Regions from separate parts of the Brochothrix sp. genome, predicted to be linked through region 1. Evidence: riboswitches for the same ligand, from Rfam matches in the RefSeq annotation. Region 1 holds a riboswitch; each other region holds the start of a gene.
What was found. A riboswitch is a leader RNA that binds a small molecule or an ion and turns the genes downstream of it on or off. The one in region 1 is predicted to bind S-adenosylmethionine.

Region 1 (4,071 bases):
TGAATTAAAAGAGGTTTACAAAAAAAGTAAGCTACCGATTAAACGCTTTTTTAACACAAGTGGACAAAAATACCGTGAACTGGGTTTGAAAGATAAAGTTGATCAAATGACAGATGATGATATTTTTGCACTTTTAGCAACAGATGGCATGTTGATTAAACGTCCATTAGCCTTTGATGATGAAAAAATAACACTTGGATTCAAAGAAGATAATTATGAGAATTATTGGAACTAAAAATAAATAGATAAAGGGAGTTTTTTATTATGACAGATTATCAATCATTCAAGTACACTGAAGAACACGAATGGGTAAAAAAAGACGGTGCTAATTATTTTGTGGGAATTTCATTACATGCACAAGATGAGTTAGGTGATATTGTTTTTGTTGAAGTACCAGAAGTTGATGATGTCTTAGCAAAAGGCGATTCATTTGGTAGTGTTGAATCCGTTAAAACAGTCTCTGAACTCTATGCTCCTATTGGTGGGAAAGTTGTTTCTGTCAATGAAAAATTAGAAGATGAACCAGAAACAGTTAACCAAGATCCTTATAACGAAGGTTGGATTGTTGAATTTACAGATGTAGATGAAGCAGAATATAATGCGTTGTTAAGTTATGAAGAGTACGAAGCATTTATCAAAGAATAGTTAGTCATTAAAAACGCATGATGAGGTTCATCATTGCGTTTTTTTATATTAAGGGAGTTAATAATTATGAAAGAATGGTCTACGACTGAATTTAAAGCGGCGATACTTTCAAAAAGTGCGTTTGCGGTGCTGTTTTATACACCAATGTGCGGTGGGTGCCAGTTGGTTGAACGGTATTTACATTTTGCTGAAGCGGCAATGCCAGAAGTGCAAATTGTAAAAATGAATGTCAATTATTTACCAGAAGTGATAGCTAAATATGAGATAAAAAGTGTGCCGAGTATCTATGTTTTTAGTGACGATATGGCGGGTGAAAGGTTATCTGCCATTGATAATGTTACTCGTATTTACGAAGGATTAGAAAAACTTCGAAATTAAAGCAAAAAAGGAATTGACTTGTGCTATTATTCCGCCTATAATAACTATTAACAAGTATAACTTTATATGATATTTCTTATCAAGAGTGGTGGAGGGACTTGCCCGACGAAACCCAGCAACCCCATGAGAGTGGACGGTGCTAAATCAAGCTAAGTAAGTGATTACTTAGAAAGATGAGAAGCGGGCTATTCCTTTGTAGACGTTTCACATCTTTCTGAATTTCAGAAAGATGTTTTTTTATGCTTAAAGAAGGTTAAAGAGAGGTTGAAGTGAATGATTAAATTAGATAATGTCAGTAAAACATTCGAAACACGAAATGGTGCAGTCAATGCAGTTAAAGACGTTAATTTAGAAATTAATGAAGGTGAAATCTTCGGAATCATTGGTTATTCTGGTGCGGGTAAAAGTACTCTTATTAGAATGTTTAATGGATTGGAAGCACCGACACAAGGTGCTATTCATATCAATGATGTCATGATTTCTGATGTCAAAGGTGCAGCATTACGTGCAGCTCGACAAAAAATTGGAATGATCTTCCAACATTTTAACTTATTATGGTCACGAACAGTAGCTGAAAACATTGCTTTTCCACTAGAAATTGCTGGTGTCAAGAAAGCTGAACGTGAACGACGTGTCGCAGAACTCATTCACCTTGTAGGCTTGGATGGACGTGATAAATCATATCCTTCTCAACTGAGTGGGGGACAGAAACAACGTGTTGGTATTGCAAGAGCTTTAGCAAATGATCCTGATGTGTTACTTTGCGATGAAGCTACAAGTGCTTTAGATCCACAAACAACAAGCGAAGTTTTAAATTTACTGACAGATATTAATAAGCGCCTGGGACTTACAATCATCTTGATTACTCATGAGATGCCTGTTATCCGTAAAATTTGTAATCGTGTAGCAGTTATGGAAGGCGGAGAAGTAGTTGAATTAGGGGATGTATTATCTGTGTTTCAAACACCACAACAAGAAATTACTCGTCGTTTTGTTTCACAAGCAACAGATGATACAGCGACTGAAGAGGTGGAACAACTCCTTATTGAGACTTACCCAACAGGGTTGTTAGCACGTCTCGTGTTTAATGCTTCACAGGCAACTCAACCGATTATTACCGATTTATCTAAAAAATTCAACCTTGATATTAGTATATTACATGGGTCAATCACACAAACACAAAATGGTTCATATGGGTTCTTATTTATCCAAATCTTTGCAGAACAAGAACAGATAACACAAACAAAAGCGTACCTTGAAGAGATTGACGTTAGAATGGAAGTGATTCGTTCATGAAAGATTTATTAGTAAAATGGTTTCCTAATGTAATATGGCCTGAAGTTTGGACCGCGACGCAGGAAACGCTTATTATGACAGTGATTTCAATTGTATTTATTTTTGTTCTCGGTATTTTACTCGCGTTGTTGCTATTCCTAACACGTGATCAAGACAATTTAATCATTAAAAGTATCAATGGTATATCAGCAGCTTTCGTTAATATTTTCCGTTCGATTCCATTCATTATTTTAATTGTGCTTATCATGCCATTTACAAAAGTTTTGATAGGTTCTGTTATAGGAACCGCTGGTGCATTACCAGCTTTAATTATTTCAGCAGCACCATTTTACGCTCGTCTCGTTGAAATTGCCTTTGTAGAAATTGATAAAGGTGTAATAGAAGCAAGTCGTGCGATGGGTGCCAGTACATTTACGATCATTCGTAAAGTACTATTGCCAGAAGCGCTTCCTGCAATTATTTCAGGTTTGACAGTGACGACGATTTCATTAATTGGTTATACCGCAATGGCTGGTGTAGTTGGTGCAGGTGGATTAGGAAACATGGCTTACTTCACTGGTTTTCAACGTTCTCAAAATGATGTAACATTCGTCGCAACAGTCATTATTTTAATTTTAGTTTTCATCATCCAATTTATTGGCGATCGTGCCACTAACAAAATCGATAAACGATAACATATAAAAGGGAGAGTAACTTATGAAAAAAATTATTTTTGGACTATTAACAGCAGCAATCGTTTTAACTTTAGCAGCTTGTGGCAGCAATGATGCAAAGGATAAAGAGACAAAATTAGTGGTGGGGGCATCTAACGTTCCTCATGCAGAGATTCTAGAAAAAGCAAAACCTATCCTTAAAAAAGAAGGCATTGATTTAGAAATTAAAAAATACCAAGATTATATTTTACCAAACAAAAATCTAGCTGATGGCGAATTGGATGCGAACTACTTCCAACATATCCCATACTTAGACCAATATAATAAAGACAACAAAACAGATTTAATCAACGCTGGTAAAATTCATATCGAACCGTTCGGTATTTATTCAGAAAAATATAAAAAAGTTTCAGATATTAAAGAAGGATCAACTATCCTTATTAGTAACAGTACAGCTGATCAAGGTCGTATCTTAATGTTATTAGAAAAAGAAGGTCTTGTTAAAATTAAAGACTCTGTGAAAGATAAAGTAACAGCAACTATCAATGATATTGATAATGTTAAAAAATTAAAATTCTTAAATCAAATTGACCCAGGTTTATTGGCACAAGCCTATAAAAACAATGAAGCAGACTTATATGCTATTAATACCAACTATGCAATTGATGCTGGATTAAATCCCCAAAAAGATGCGCTTATCTTAGAGGATTCAGATTCGCCGTATGCTAATATCGTTGCTATTCGTAAAGAAGATAAGAACAATAAAAATCTCAAAAAGTTGATTGATGTATTACATTCAAAAGAAATTCAAAAATTCATCGAAGATAAATACAATGGTGCAGTACTACCGACAAACTAACTATCAGATTTAATAGAGAGTAATCTATGTTATTACAGCTTGTTTGTCTAGTATATCGCCGGGTACAAGAACTATTGAATAGAGCGAGGCAATACTATGTCTCGCTCTGTTTTATATAAAATTTTTACAAAGTTAAAAAGATTGAATATTCGGATAGTTTGATTGGGAAAACAATAAAAGGGGGAAATGAAAATGAAAAAGATTATTTTGGGGTTAGTAAGTGTTATTTTGTTAGTGGTA
Region 2 (4,071 bases), on a different contig from region 1:
CCTAAAGTTTTTTTCCGTTCATATCCTAAGTAAGCTGCCACTTTTGTTGCGATTGGGCCTGGAAGAACATTAGCAATCGCAAGCGAGTTATCAAAGTCTGCACTACTCATCCATTTATATTTATCTACTATCTCATGTTGAAATAGCGGCATAACGGAGGGTCCTCCTCCAAAACCTAATATTCCTGTTCGTAGCATAATCATCATTAAATCTTTATACTCTGTATCTTTTTGTTTCATACATCGCACTCCTATCAGTTGTTCGTATGTCTATTCTAGCACTGTCATTGTTAAAATAAAAGGAATCTAAAGAATTCAAAAAACGCCACAAACGGATATATTTACATCCATTTGAGACGTTTTCTTTTACTTTATTTTAGCTTAAAGTTGCTGTAATACCTTTATCTTCAGAGAAATTAAGTTTAATCCCCATATTAGGATTTAAGTCAGTTTCTTTTTCTGCCCAGTAACGAATAGCTTGAACTAATGAGAAATGGTCAAGTGATTGAATAACACTGCCCGATTTATTAAGAACATCAGCACCAAAGCCTTGACGCTCATCATAAGTTAATGATACTTGCATTTCATACATATTAATTTGTTTTTCGTATGAGAAGAAGTCAATTACCGCGTTTGAAATGTTATCTTCATCTAAAACAATACCAGTTTCAGCTTCTGCAGTCGCAGCGCCACCACCCATAGCATTTTGATAATTAGTTTGAACGTCTTGATCACGATCCATTTGGCGACTATCTGAGTATCCACCAGCTGTTGCTTGCGCTTTTTTATTTTGACGTATACGTGAAATAATCATAAATACTAAACGAATAATAATAATAATCGCTAATACATTAATAATCATTCCCAAGATATTTCCGAAACCCCCCATATTTGCTAGCATACCACCAAAGAGCATTCCTGCTAAACCTCCGAGCATCATCCCACCTAGGAATCCACCAAAACGACTTTTAGCTTGTGCTTTATTCGCTGTAACAGCTTTATTTGTAGCGGCACGATTTGTATTTGTTCGGTTTGTGTTACTCTTCACACGATTGCTATTAGTGTTATATGAACGATTGCTCGAACGGTATCCACCACCACGCATTTTTGCACTTACAGTTGTAACGGATGTTGTTTTATATTGGTCAGGTGTGACAAAGTTAATAGCTTGTGTCCCTACCGGTGACATCATAATAACAACGGCCATCATAATACTTATTAATTTCTTCAAAATCTTCCCCCTCTATTTCTTTGTGTCTGACTTTATTTTACCATCTTTTTATACCTGACTCAAAAGATATGTATCCGTTATCATCAAAAACACAGTTAGTAACTTTTTTTAAATTGTTATTGACTGAATATTCGAAAGAGATTGACTTATTATCTTTTTATAGCTATACTCATATTTATCAAAGTTTAATAAACTAAATAAATTTCTTATCCAGAGTGGTGGAGGGACTGGCCCTATGAAACCCGGCAACCTGTCAATTTAATTTGATGAGGTGCTAAATCCAACACAATCTTCATAGATTGTGATAGATGAGAGAAGTATGTCCACTGCCAACTTCTCTTTTAGAGAAGTTTTTTTTATTATCTTTTTTCAAAACATATCCTAGGGGGAAATCATTATGCATAACATCAAAAAATCAGTAGGCTTTATCTTTATTTTAGTAGCAGTTTTCACTCTAACTGCTTGTGGTAACAGTAGCAAAGCACTTGATGATAAAACAATTACAGTCGGTGTAACGGGTGGACCCCATGAGCAAATCATGCAAGAAGTTGCTAAAGTTGCTAAAAAAGATGGCGTAACGGTGAAACTTAAAGTATTTAGTGATTACAACACACCCAATACGGCTTTAGATCAAGGGGAATTAGATGCAAATAGTTTCCAAACTTTACCCTTTTTAAAAAACCAAGTTAAATCAAAAGATTTTAAAATAACGGAAGCTTTCAGCACAGTAGCATTTCCACTTGGTATCTACTCAGATAAACTTAAAGATTTAAAAGATCTCAAAAAAGGTGATAAAATCGCTGTTCCTAATGATCCTGCAAATGAATTGCGTGCGTTACAACTTTTTGAAAAAGCTGGCATCATTAAACTTGATAAAAACGCTGGCGAAAATACAACTAAAAAAGATGTTGTTGAAAATAAACTTGATTTGCAAATTGTTGAACTTGACGCTGCACAAATTCCAGCTCAATTAGGTGAAGTAGCTGTTGCTGCTATTAATACAAACTTTGCAATGGGTGCTGGGCTTAACATTAAAGATAATGCTATTTACCACGAGCCATTAGTTAAAAACCCATATCCTAACTACTTTGTTGTTCGTACCGAAAATAAAGATGATGCTATTGTCGCAAAACTTAAAAAGTATTATCAATCTGATGATGTGAAAGAATTTATCGCAAAACAATTTAAAGGTTCGGTTGTTCCAACTTGGTAAATGACTGTATTACTGGAGGCATAAGGTATGATTGAATTAAAAAATATTACAAAAAATTATAAAGTTGGCAAAAAAACAATCAACGCATTAGATGACGTTTCTTTAAGTGTTCATAAAGGTGAAATTTATGGCGTGATTGGTTATAGTGGCGCTGGTAAAAGTACTCTCATACGTTGTATCAATCTATTAGAAACACCGACTGAGGGTGAAGTTTTTGTTGACGGTATCAAACTAAATGATTTAAATAAAAATGACTTACAACAAACACGTCAAAAAATCGGAATGATTTTTCAAGGTTACAATTTACTTACAACTGCAACTGTATATGATAATGTGGCTATTCCATTGAAACTCGCAGGGTTATCAAAAGATCTTATCCAACAGCGCGTTAAGAAATACTTAGAGATCGTTGGTTTAAGTGATCGAGCGTCAGCTTTTCCTGCACAATTATCTGGTGGGCAAAAACAACGTGTAGCGATTGCACGTGCCCTTTCACATGAACCAGAAATTTTATTAAGCGACGAAGCAACAAGTGCACTTGATCCCACCACAACAGAGTCTATCCTTGATTTATTGTTAGAAATAAACCAGGAGCTAGGCCTAACCATCTTTTTAATCACGCATGAATTAAGTGTTATTCAGCGCTTGTGTGATCGTGTTGCGGTGATGCAAGATGGACAAATTGTAGAACAAGGGCCTGTCGTTGATGTGTTTACACAGCCGCGTTCAACTATTACCAAAACATTCGTTCAAGATTCGGCAAAATACAAATTGCCTGCTAAATTTTTGCAAACTTTACCAGAAGAAGGCGTTCTTATCCATTGTACTTTTGTTGGTATTTCATCAACTAAACCAGCATTAGCACATGTAGCAACTACTTTTGGAGTGGTACCTAATATCATTGCTGGTGGAATTGATCAATTTAAAAATGAATCCGTTGGCAATCTTCTGGTTCATTTAGAGGGCGAACCAGACAAAGTAACTGCAGCAATTAATTATCTGAGTGGTCAAGGAATTATTGTGAAGAAAGAAGGTGAAATCAATGGCTAATTTTTTTAATGAATGGGGTCCCACTTTACTCGATGGTTTAGCTGCGACGATTCAGATGACCGTGATTTCACTACTGATTTCAATTATTCTCGGCGTCCCTTTAGCTATTCTACTTGTACTAACACGTAAAGGTGGTTACGCGGATAGTCCTGTCGCATACGCTATTTCAAATGCTGCTATCAACGTTATTCGATCAATCCCTTTCATCATATTGCTATTCTTTCTACTCCCTTTTACAAAGGTCGTAGCTGGCACAACGATTGGCGTCCAAGGTGTTATCGTTCCATTAGTTGTCTATTGTGCGCCTTATATTGCACGTTTGATTGAATCTGCGTTATTAGAAGTCGATAAAGGTGTTGTTGAAGCGTATCAATCCATGGGTATCTCAACTTGGAAAATCATTTGGTTTGTGATGGTTCGTGAATCCCGTTCATCGATTGTTTTAGGTTTAACAATTGCTACTATCGGTTTGATTGGCGCAACTGCTATGGCTGGCTTTGTAGGCGCTGGCGGTTTAGGTGACCTTGCTTATCAATTCGGTTATCTTCGCTTCCAACCTAACATGATGTATGCCACCT
Region 3 (4,071 bases), on a different contig from region 1:
TTAAAGAGGGGGAGTTAATGTGATTGAAACGCAAAAATTAACAAAAAAATTCGGTAACAAGGTTGTATTACAACCGTTATCGTTAATAATAGAAGAAGGCGACTTTGTAGTCATAACAGGAAGAAGCGGTTCAGGAAAAACAACCTTGTTGAATATTTTATCGTTGTTGGAAGCACCGAGTAGCGGAATACTCAAACATAATGGGGAAATGAATTTGTCTCGTCGAGCAACGCGACAGTTGAAACGTGATTCATATGCTTATTTATTTCAAAATTATGGCTTAATTGAAGAAGAAACAGTTGCTGCTAATATCAGTATCGCACTTGCAAAAAAGAGTAAACAACAACACTCACAAATTATTTCAAGTGCTTTAGCAAAAGTGGGATTGAAAAATTATGAGAAACAACACATTTATGAGTTAAGTGGTGGACAACAGCAACGTGTTGCTTTGGCTCGGGTGATTGCTAAAAAAACGCGTTGGTTATTTGCAGATGAGCCGACAGGTAACTTGGATGAAGCAAATCGTGAACTTGTATTTAAGCTCTTAAAAGACTTGCATACAAAAGGTTGCACAATTGTATTAGTTACTCATGACTCATACATGGCGAAATTGGCGACAAAAACAGTTCATTTATAGTGTTTAACCGGTAACTATTGAATAATAGCTGTTTAAATCATTCAGTGCCATTATTCTACTATCAATCTGTTAATATACAATCCAACATTCTTATCAGATAGCTATATAACAATTAGAAAAAAATAAAAAAGAGTGCAGATTAATCCTGCACTCTCTTTTTTTTGTATGATAGGATTAAATTTTCACTTACGCCTATTTCTTTACAAGAGATACTACCATAACACCTAAGTAAAGCTATAAAAAGGCTTTATTCTTACAAAAAAAGAATCAAATATTAGCACATTTAAAAAACTTTGTTATAATGAACAGTGGTAGAAATTATTTATGTGTGTGATCACACGAATGATGATCATGTGCTTTTTTCGTACGGAGTGAAAATTCATCTGGCACCATGTCAACTCCGCCAGGATGAAAAGGATGGCACTTAAGTATTCGTTTTATGGCAAGATAACTACCCTTAAAGGCACCGAATTTTTCAATGGATTCTAATCCATAAGTTGAACAAGTCGGATAAAAACGACAGCTAGGTGGGAACAAGGGTGATATTAACTTGCGATAACACTTAATAAGGAACAATAATATCTGTTTCAAAACAATCAACCTTTCAATTAATTCATCTAGCTCCATTGTATACTAAAATACGGTGTAAGACGCTAGATATGATTGCTGATTGAAGAAAAAGGGGAATGAACTATGATAGAATATACTGATTTAACAGGTGGAAAAGTACAAATGACTTTCGAAAAAAACCAATTAGGCACTGATGTGAAAGATATTTTAGTGATACCTTACATTAAAACAGGTCATTGGCTTATGACTGAAAATATCGTTCGTGGAATTGAGTTTCCCGGAGGAAAAATAGATCCTGATGAAACTGTCGAGCAAGCTGTTGTCCGTGAATTATGGGAAGAGACAGGTGTGCATCTGAAAAGTGAAGATAAATGGACCTTTTTAGCTGATTACGAGTTTCAAGATAAAAAACGTGGTCGAGTGATTAAACGCGCTTTTTTAATAGAGATGGCAACATACGAAGAAGCACCACTGCCTGAAGACTATGAAACGAGCGGTGTGCACTTATTAACAGAAGCAGAATACCTTCAATTGGAGACCTCTTCATTGAGTTTTTATATGAAAGATGCCGGAATGGAATTACTTTGGAATAAAGCGAAGGAAATCATCAAACATTAGTCTAATTTCATTGACAAGACAAGGTTTGTTTGAGATAATCAAAATATATCATGATGAAACAATTATGAATCTTATCAAGAGTGGTTGAGGGACTGGCCCTATGAAACCCAGCAGCCTACACTAAGGTGTAAGGTGCTAACCTGTGGCAAGATACAAAGGTATCTTGAGCGATAAGAGAAAAAAGGTATAGCTATAAGTATGCTATTATGACCTTTTCTCTTTTTAGTGAGAAAAGGTTTTTTAATGCAGTTTATTGCCACTTTTTTACGATTGCATAAGAGGTTATAGCGTTTCTAAATCGATGCATGATAAAAAATGGAGGATTTAACATGACAAAAAACCGTCGTCTTTTCACATCAGAATCTGTAAGTGAAGGACATCCAGACAAAATGGCAGATCAAATTTCAGATGCAATTTTGGATGCGATTTTAGAGAAAGACCCAATGGCACGTGTTGCCTGCGAAACAACAGTAACAACAGGAATCGTTTTAGTCGCAGGTGAAATTTCAACGAGCACTTACGTTGATATTCCTGCAGTCGTTCGTCAAACAATCCGTGAGATTGGTTACACAAGAGCGAAGTACGGCTTTGATGCGTCAACGTGTTCTGTATTGACAGCAATCGATGAACAATCGAGTGATATTGCACAAGGTGTAGATGTTGCTTTAGAGAGTCGTGATGGCGAAATTGTTGAAGAAGATATTGATGCAATTGGAGCAGGCGATCAAGGTTTGATGTTTGGGTTTGCAACTAACGAAACAGAAGAATTGATGCCGTTGCCGATTTCATTAGCACATGCATTGGCACGCCGCGTTGCAAAATTGCGTAAAGAAAACATTGTTGATTATTTACGACCAGACTCAAAAACACAAGTAACGGTTGAATATAACGAAGATGGTACACCTGCACGTGTAGATACCATTGTTATTTCAACTCAACATCATCCTGATGTAGAGCAATCAACCATCCATGAAGATATGCGTAAACTCGTTATTGACGAAGTGATTCCTGCAGAATTACTTGACGATGAAACAAAATATTTCATCAACCCGACTGGTCGATTCGTTATCGGTGGACCACAAGGTGATTGTGGTTTAACAGGACGTAAAATTATTGTCGACACTTACGGTGGTTATGCTCGTCACGGTGGTGGTGCTTTTTCTGGGAAAGATGCTACAAAAGTTGACCGTTCAGGTGCTTATGCTGCACGTTACGTTGCTAAAAACATCGTAGCAGCTGGTTTGGCTGATAAGGTAGAAGTACAAATTGCCTATGCAATTGGTGTCGCAAAACCTGTATCAATTTCAGTTAATGCTTTCGGAACAAGTTCATACTCTGAAGATGAGTTAATCGATGCCGTGAATGCAACATTTGATTTACGACCAGCAGGTATTATTAAAATGCTTGATCTTCGTCGTCCAATCTACCGCCAAACGGCAGCTTACGGACACTTTGGTCGTTTAGATCTTGATTTACCATGGGAGAAAACAGATCGTATTACAGCGTTGAAAGATGCACTGAAATAAAATTTAAAATCTCTGTCACGCACATGATTTAGTGTTGTTGTGGTCAGAGATTTTTGATGTTTAAAGCGAAAGGAAGCTGATGTTAAATGTTTGAGCAACAGCAGTTGTCAGGTTATTGGCAGACCGTTTTAGAGCAAGAAATGACGAAAGATTATTTTAAACAACTCACCCGTTTTTTAGAAAAAGAATATGCTTCAAAAACAATTTATCCACCAAAAGAAGAGGTTTTTAACGCCTTAGCACTAACCAACTATGAAGACGTGCGTGTGGTCATTTTAGGACAAGACCCTTATCATGGACCGGGTCAGGCAGAAGGGCTGAGTTTTTCAGTGAAAAGTGGAATGCCATTACCACCATCTTTACGAAACATTTATAAAGAACTAGCAGATGATTTGAAGGTTACAACACCAACAAATGGAAGTTTGCAATCGTGGGCAAAACAAGGTGTATTGTTATTAAATGCGGTACTTACTGTACAAGCCCACCAAGCTCATTCTCATAAAAAGCAAGGGTGGGAAACATTTACAGATTGTTTAATTGATGAACTTAATCAGCGTGAAAAGCCAATTGTTTTTATTCTATGGGGTAAACCGGCACAAACAAAAAGTCAAAGAATCGATCAGTCGCGTCATTTTATTATAGAAGCGCCTCATCCCAGTCCTTTATCATCGTATCGTGGCTTTTTTGGAAGCAAACCCTTTTCAAAATCTAATGAGATTT
Region 4 (4,071 bases), on a different contig from region 1:
CGTCGCAAAGTTAATATTGCTCTCTTTTATAATTAGTGGTTCAGGAGCTATCTCACCTTTGACAAAATTATCATCATCAACGAATTGACCATTTTCACCAAAACGTCGTTTAGCGTAGATACCTTTATATGAAATAACTTTTTCAAACGCAGAATAAATTGTATCTGAATGTAGAAAGAGTCCTTCACTATACCAACTAAATAAAGCAAAGCCATCGTACCAATCAATTGTTAAACCACCAATGCCATCACTAATACCATTAAAGACACGGAAAGCTGTCGTTTCTTCAGATTTGAATAACATTTCTCTTTTATCTACTGCTGCTCTAACTTTGCCTAAAATAAAAGCATAATCGAATACTTGGTTCTGTTTATTAGATATAACCCAACCGATACCTTTATTTTGCTTACCTACAAGCGCAGTTGCGACATAATGTTTTTTTTCATCCATTAATTCTACAACAGCACCTTCTTCTTTAGGTACTTTGTTATAGAACATTTCTTTCGTTAACAATGGTGTTCCACTGTTAATATTACTCACTGCCCATTTCTTAATTTCATACATTAACGCATTCCGTCCTTTTTTTTATTGACTTATAGCTATCATACCCTAAATACACATAGAACACTAGCAAGTTAACAAAAATGAAAAGGACTAAACACCTTTATTACATGACCTCCATCTTAAGATCTTTACGGTTAACCCACTTCAATTTCAACATCACTTGATGAACAATAAATGTAATAATAGCTGGAAGTACAATCCCCATTAATAGATAGACAAAGAAATCATTATTACCTTGTTTCCCCCAAATAGCTATTGGAGCAATCAATGAGTTTAAACCCAGACCCGCTAACTCATAGCTCGTCTTAAAATGAAAGACGGTTGTCGCTATAGGTGCACAAATAATAGAGGCCAAAAATGGACCAGCTACTAGTTGTGGATGTTTGATAAGATTTGGAAATTGTACTTTTGGAGTAATTAATCCTTGTGCAAGATTACCACCTAAATCATTTTGTCGGAAAGACATTACCGTAAATCCAACAAATTGTGCTGTACAACCTATCAATGCAGCAGCTGATGATACTGGGTCTAATTGTAATGCAATTGCCAGTGCTGCTGAAGATGCTGGCGTCATTAACAAAATACTCCAGACTAACGCTATAACACTTGAACCAAATAGTGGAGACACAGTAATTGATTGTGCCATAAAACCACTTAAATCGACTAAAAGTGGTGTAGTTACTGCTGCTAGACCTAATCCGGCTACGCCCCCCACAACAACTGCAACAAAAGGAATAAATACCATATCTAAAATCGTTTTACCTGTTAACCATAAACCCACTAACGTTGCAATTATCCCTGCTAAAACTGCTGATATTGGTTGCCCTGAGACGAAGACCAAACCTACTCCACCTGTTGCAGCATTGGCACCTTCCACAAAATGTACGGCAGCACCACCTACTGTTGCTGCAATCATTGAACTAAATACCACTAATGTATTTCCCTTAAGTTGATAAGCGATTGCCACACCAAATGCTGGTGCTAATAGTGACTTAGCGATTGTTCCGATACCAATAAAAGCTGGCCAATTAAGAAAACCACCTATCGTTTCAATTAATAAACCAATTCCTAACATTACTAAAACAGCGTTAGCTACTCCCGCCGATACACGATAAACATAATCGATAAAACGCATATTTTCTTCTTTCATTGTTTCTGTTTTCATAAAAAACACTCTCCCTTTAAATGAATTATCTGACAATTCCGATAATATGCTTTTTAGTATACTCCTATTTGCATTAGTAATATAGACCTTTTTACAATTGGAAACACTTACATTGATATCACTTTTTTATGATTGCCTTATTACTAATCTATTTTTAATATTGGTAACATTTAGAATATTCTAAATTCTTGTTGACTTCTGAAAATAACAAGTGTAATATCAGTATCAATAACATTCACAAATTCATATACAACTCTTATTACGAGTGGTTGAGGGACTGGCCCTATGACACCCGGCAACCTTTCATTTCGATGAAAAGGTGCTAAATCCTGCAAGGAATCTTTTTTCCTTGAAAAATGAGAGAAATCGAGCACATCATTTATTGCAGCTACGATTCGCCTCTCTATAGTTTTTTATAGAGAGGCTTTTCTTTTGGGACGGGGTTTGTTAATTGAAGTGAGGTTATCATTATAAATTGGAGAGGAATTGATCATTATGACAGTCAAAAGTTCAAGTTTAGGATACCCACGTTTAGGAGAAAAAAGAGAATGGAAGCGCGCGTTAGAAAGCTATTGGAATGATGGTTCATCGAAAGAAGAGTTACTTGCAACAACTAAAGAATTGCGTTTAGCAAGTTTACAAAAACAGGCGGATGCAGGTATTGATAAAATTCCATCGGGAGATTTTTCACTATATGATCATGTTTTAGATACTTCAGTGACATTGGGAATTGTTCCTGAACGTTTCAAATATACAGATGGTGAAGTTCCATTAGAAACTTACTTTGCAATTGCCCGTGGTAACAAAGATGCCGTGGCTTCTGAAATGACTAAATGGTTCAATACAAATTATCATTACATCGTACCTGAATTAGACAATGCAAGACCTCAATTAACTTTTAATCGCCCCTTATTTTATTATAACGAAGCAAAAAATGAGTTAGGTTTAGAAACTAAACCCGTTATACTTGGCCCCATTTCATACTTAAAACTTGCAAAAGGTTATGAAGAAGATCAATTTGAAACACTGCTTACTGCTCTTATTCCTGTCTATGTACAGATTTTCGCTGAATTAGAAGCTGCTGGTGTTCAAACAGTTCAATTAGACGAGCCTTATTTAGTGCTTCTTACAGATAAAAAAGAATTGAACTATTACAAAAAATCTATCGCTGCTTTCAAAGAGGCTGCCCCATCAATTCAATTGATTTTACAAACATATTTCGAACGCTTAGATCATTACGAAGCGATATTAGAATTACCAGCAGACGGTTTTGGGATTGATTTTGTGGCAGATCACGGTGATAACTTACGTTCACTTTTACAATTTGGTTTCCCAGAAGATAAGATATTAGCTGCTGGAATTATTGATGGACGTAATGTATGGCGTTCTAATCTTAAAGATAAATTAGCCTTACTGACTTTAATTCAAGCAAACGTTCCTGCTGAACGACTTATTATTCAACCTTCATCATCACTATTACATGTACCAATTACAGTCGCACATGAAACCACCTTCGAAAAAACATTAGTAAACGGCTTAGCTTTTGCTGATGAAAAATTACATGAAATTGTTCTATTAACAAAGGCTGTTCGTGATGGTGTATCATCTATTCAAACAGAATTGGATGATAGTTTTGAAAAATACACAGCGTTACAAAAAGCTGACTTTAGAAATAACCAAACGGTTGAAGCTGAATTAACTAGCATCCAAGGTGAAGAAGTTAATCGTGCGCTTCCTTACGCTGAAAGAATTTTATTACAACATGAAGCACTTAATTTGCCACTATTACCTACAACTTCAATTGGTAGTTTCCCGCAATCAGCTGTTGTCCGTCAAAAACGTGCGGCTTGGAAAAAAGGTAATCTCACAGAAGCTGACTACCGTTCATTCATTAAAGAAGAAACTGAACGTTGGATTGATATTCAAGAAGGTCTTGATTTAGATGTTTTAGTTCATGGTGAATTTGAACGTACTGACATGGTTGAATACTTTGGTCAACAATTAAGCGGCTTCCAAGCAAGTACATTTGGTTGGGTACAATCATATGGTTCTCGCGCAGTGCGTCCACCACTCATCTTTGGTGACATTGCCTTCGAAAAAGAAATGACTGTTGAAGAAACCGTTTATGCACAATCCCTAACTGAGAAACCAGTCAAAGGAATGTTAACAGCTCCTATCACAATTTTAAACTGGTCTTTTGTTCGTGATGACATCACGGTAGATAAAGTTGCCAACCAAATTGGTTTAGCATTACGTAAAGAAGTACTCGCATTAGAAAAAGCTGGTATTGGTATCATCCAAATCGATGAGCCTGCTTTAAGAGAAGGGTTACCTTTGAAAGA

Region 2: linked by a shared signal. The riboswitch ahead of IKV95_RS08440 (MetQ/NlpA family ABC transporter substrate-binding protein) and the one ahead of IKV95_RS09790 (methionine ABC transporter ATP-binding protein) in region 1 are both predicted to bind S-adenosylmethionine.
Region 3: linked by a shared signal. The riboswitch ahead of metK (methionine adenosyltransferase) and the one ahead of IKV95_RS09790 (methionine ABC transporter ATP-binding protein) in region 1 are both predicted to bind S-adenosylmethionine.
Region 4: linked by a shared signal. The riboswitch ahead of metE (5-methyltetrahydropteroyltriglutamate--homocysteine S-methyltransferase) and the one ahead of IKV95_RS09790 (methionine ABC transporter ATP-binding protein) in region 1 are both predicted to bind S-adenosylmethionine.

What each region holds. Positions count from the first base shown of each region.
Region 1 is NZ_JAFYUW010000148.1:9,692-13,762, reverse strand. Features, by position in the region: gene IKV95_RS09805 (arsenate reductase family protein) at 1-235, shown strand, start outside; gene gcvH (glycine cleavage system protein GcvH) at 265-645, shown strand; gene IKV95_RS09795 (thioredoxin family protein) at 712-1,023, shown strand; SAM riboswitch class I at 1,097-1,203, shown strand; gene IKV95_RS09790 (methionine ABC transporter ATP-binding protein) at 1,297-2,319, shown strand; gene IKV95_RS09785 (methionine ABC transporter permease) at 2,316-2,993, shown strand; gene IKV95_RS09780 (MetQ/NlpA family ABC transporter substrate-binding protein) at 3,016-3,831, shown strand; gene IKV95_RS09775 (MetQ/NlpA family ABC transporter substrate-binding protein) at 4,024-4,071, shown strand, end outside.
Region 2 is NZ_JAFYUW010000123.1:2,272-6,342, reverse strand. Features, by position in the region: gene IKV95_RS08450 (chromate transporter) at 1-239, opposite strand, end outside; gene IKV95_RS08445 (DUF2653 family protein) at 376-1,230, opposite strand; SAM riboswitch class I at 1,434-1,545, shown strand; gene IKV95_RS08440 (MetQ/NlpA family ABC transporter substrate-binding protein) at 1,628-2,443, shown strand; gene IKV95_RS08435 (methionine ABC transporter ATP-binding protein) at 2,471-3,493, shown strand; gene IKV95_RS08430 (methionine ABC transporter permease) at 3,486-4,071, shown strand, end outside.
Region 3 is NZ_JAFYUW010000003.1:15,782-19,852, forward strand. Features, by position in the region: gene IKV95_RS00125 (DUF1430 domain-containing protein) at 1-18, shown strand, start outside; gene IKV95_RS00130 (ATP-binding cassette domain-containing protein) at 20-637, shown strand; gene yidD (membrane protein insertion efficiency factor YidD) at 956-1,228, opposite strand; gene IKV95_RS00140 (NUDIX domain-containing protein) at 1,331-1,825, shown strand; SAM riboswitch class I at 1,894-2,002, shown strand; gene metK (methionine adenosyltransferase) at 2,155-3,351, shown strand; gene IKV95_RS00150 (uracil-DNA glycosylase) at 3,438-4,071, shown strand, end outside.
Region 4 is NZ_JAFYUW010000042.1:3,216-7,286, forward strand. Features, by position in the region: gene IKV95_RS02770 (class I SAM-dependent rRNA methyltransferase) at 1-564, opposite strand, end outside; gene IKV95_RS02775 (PTS sugar transporter subunit IIC) at 668-1,729, opposite strand; SAM riboswitch class I at 1,983-2,092, shown strand; gene metE (5-methyltetrahydropteroyltriglutamate--homocysteine S-methyltransferase) at 2,222-4,071, shown strand, end outside.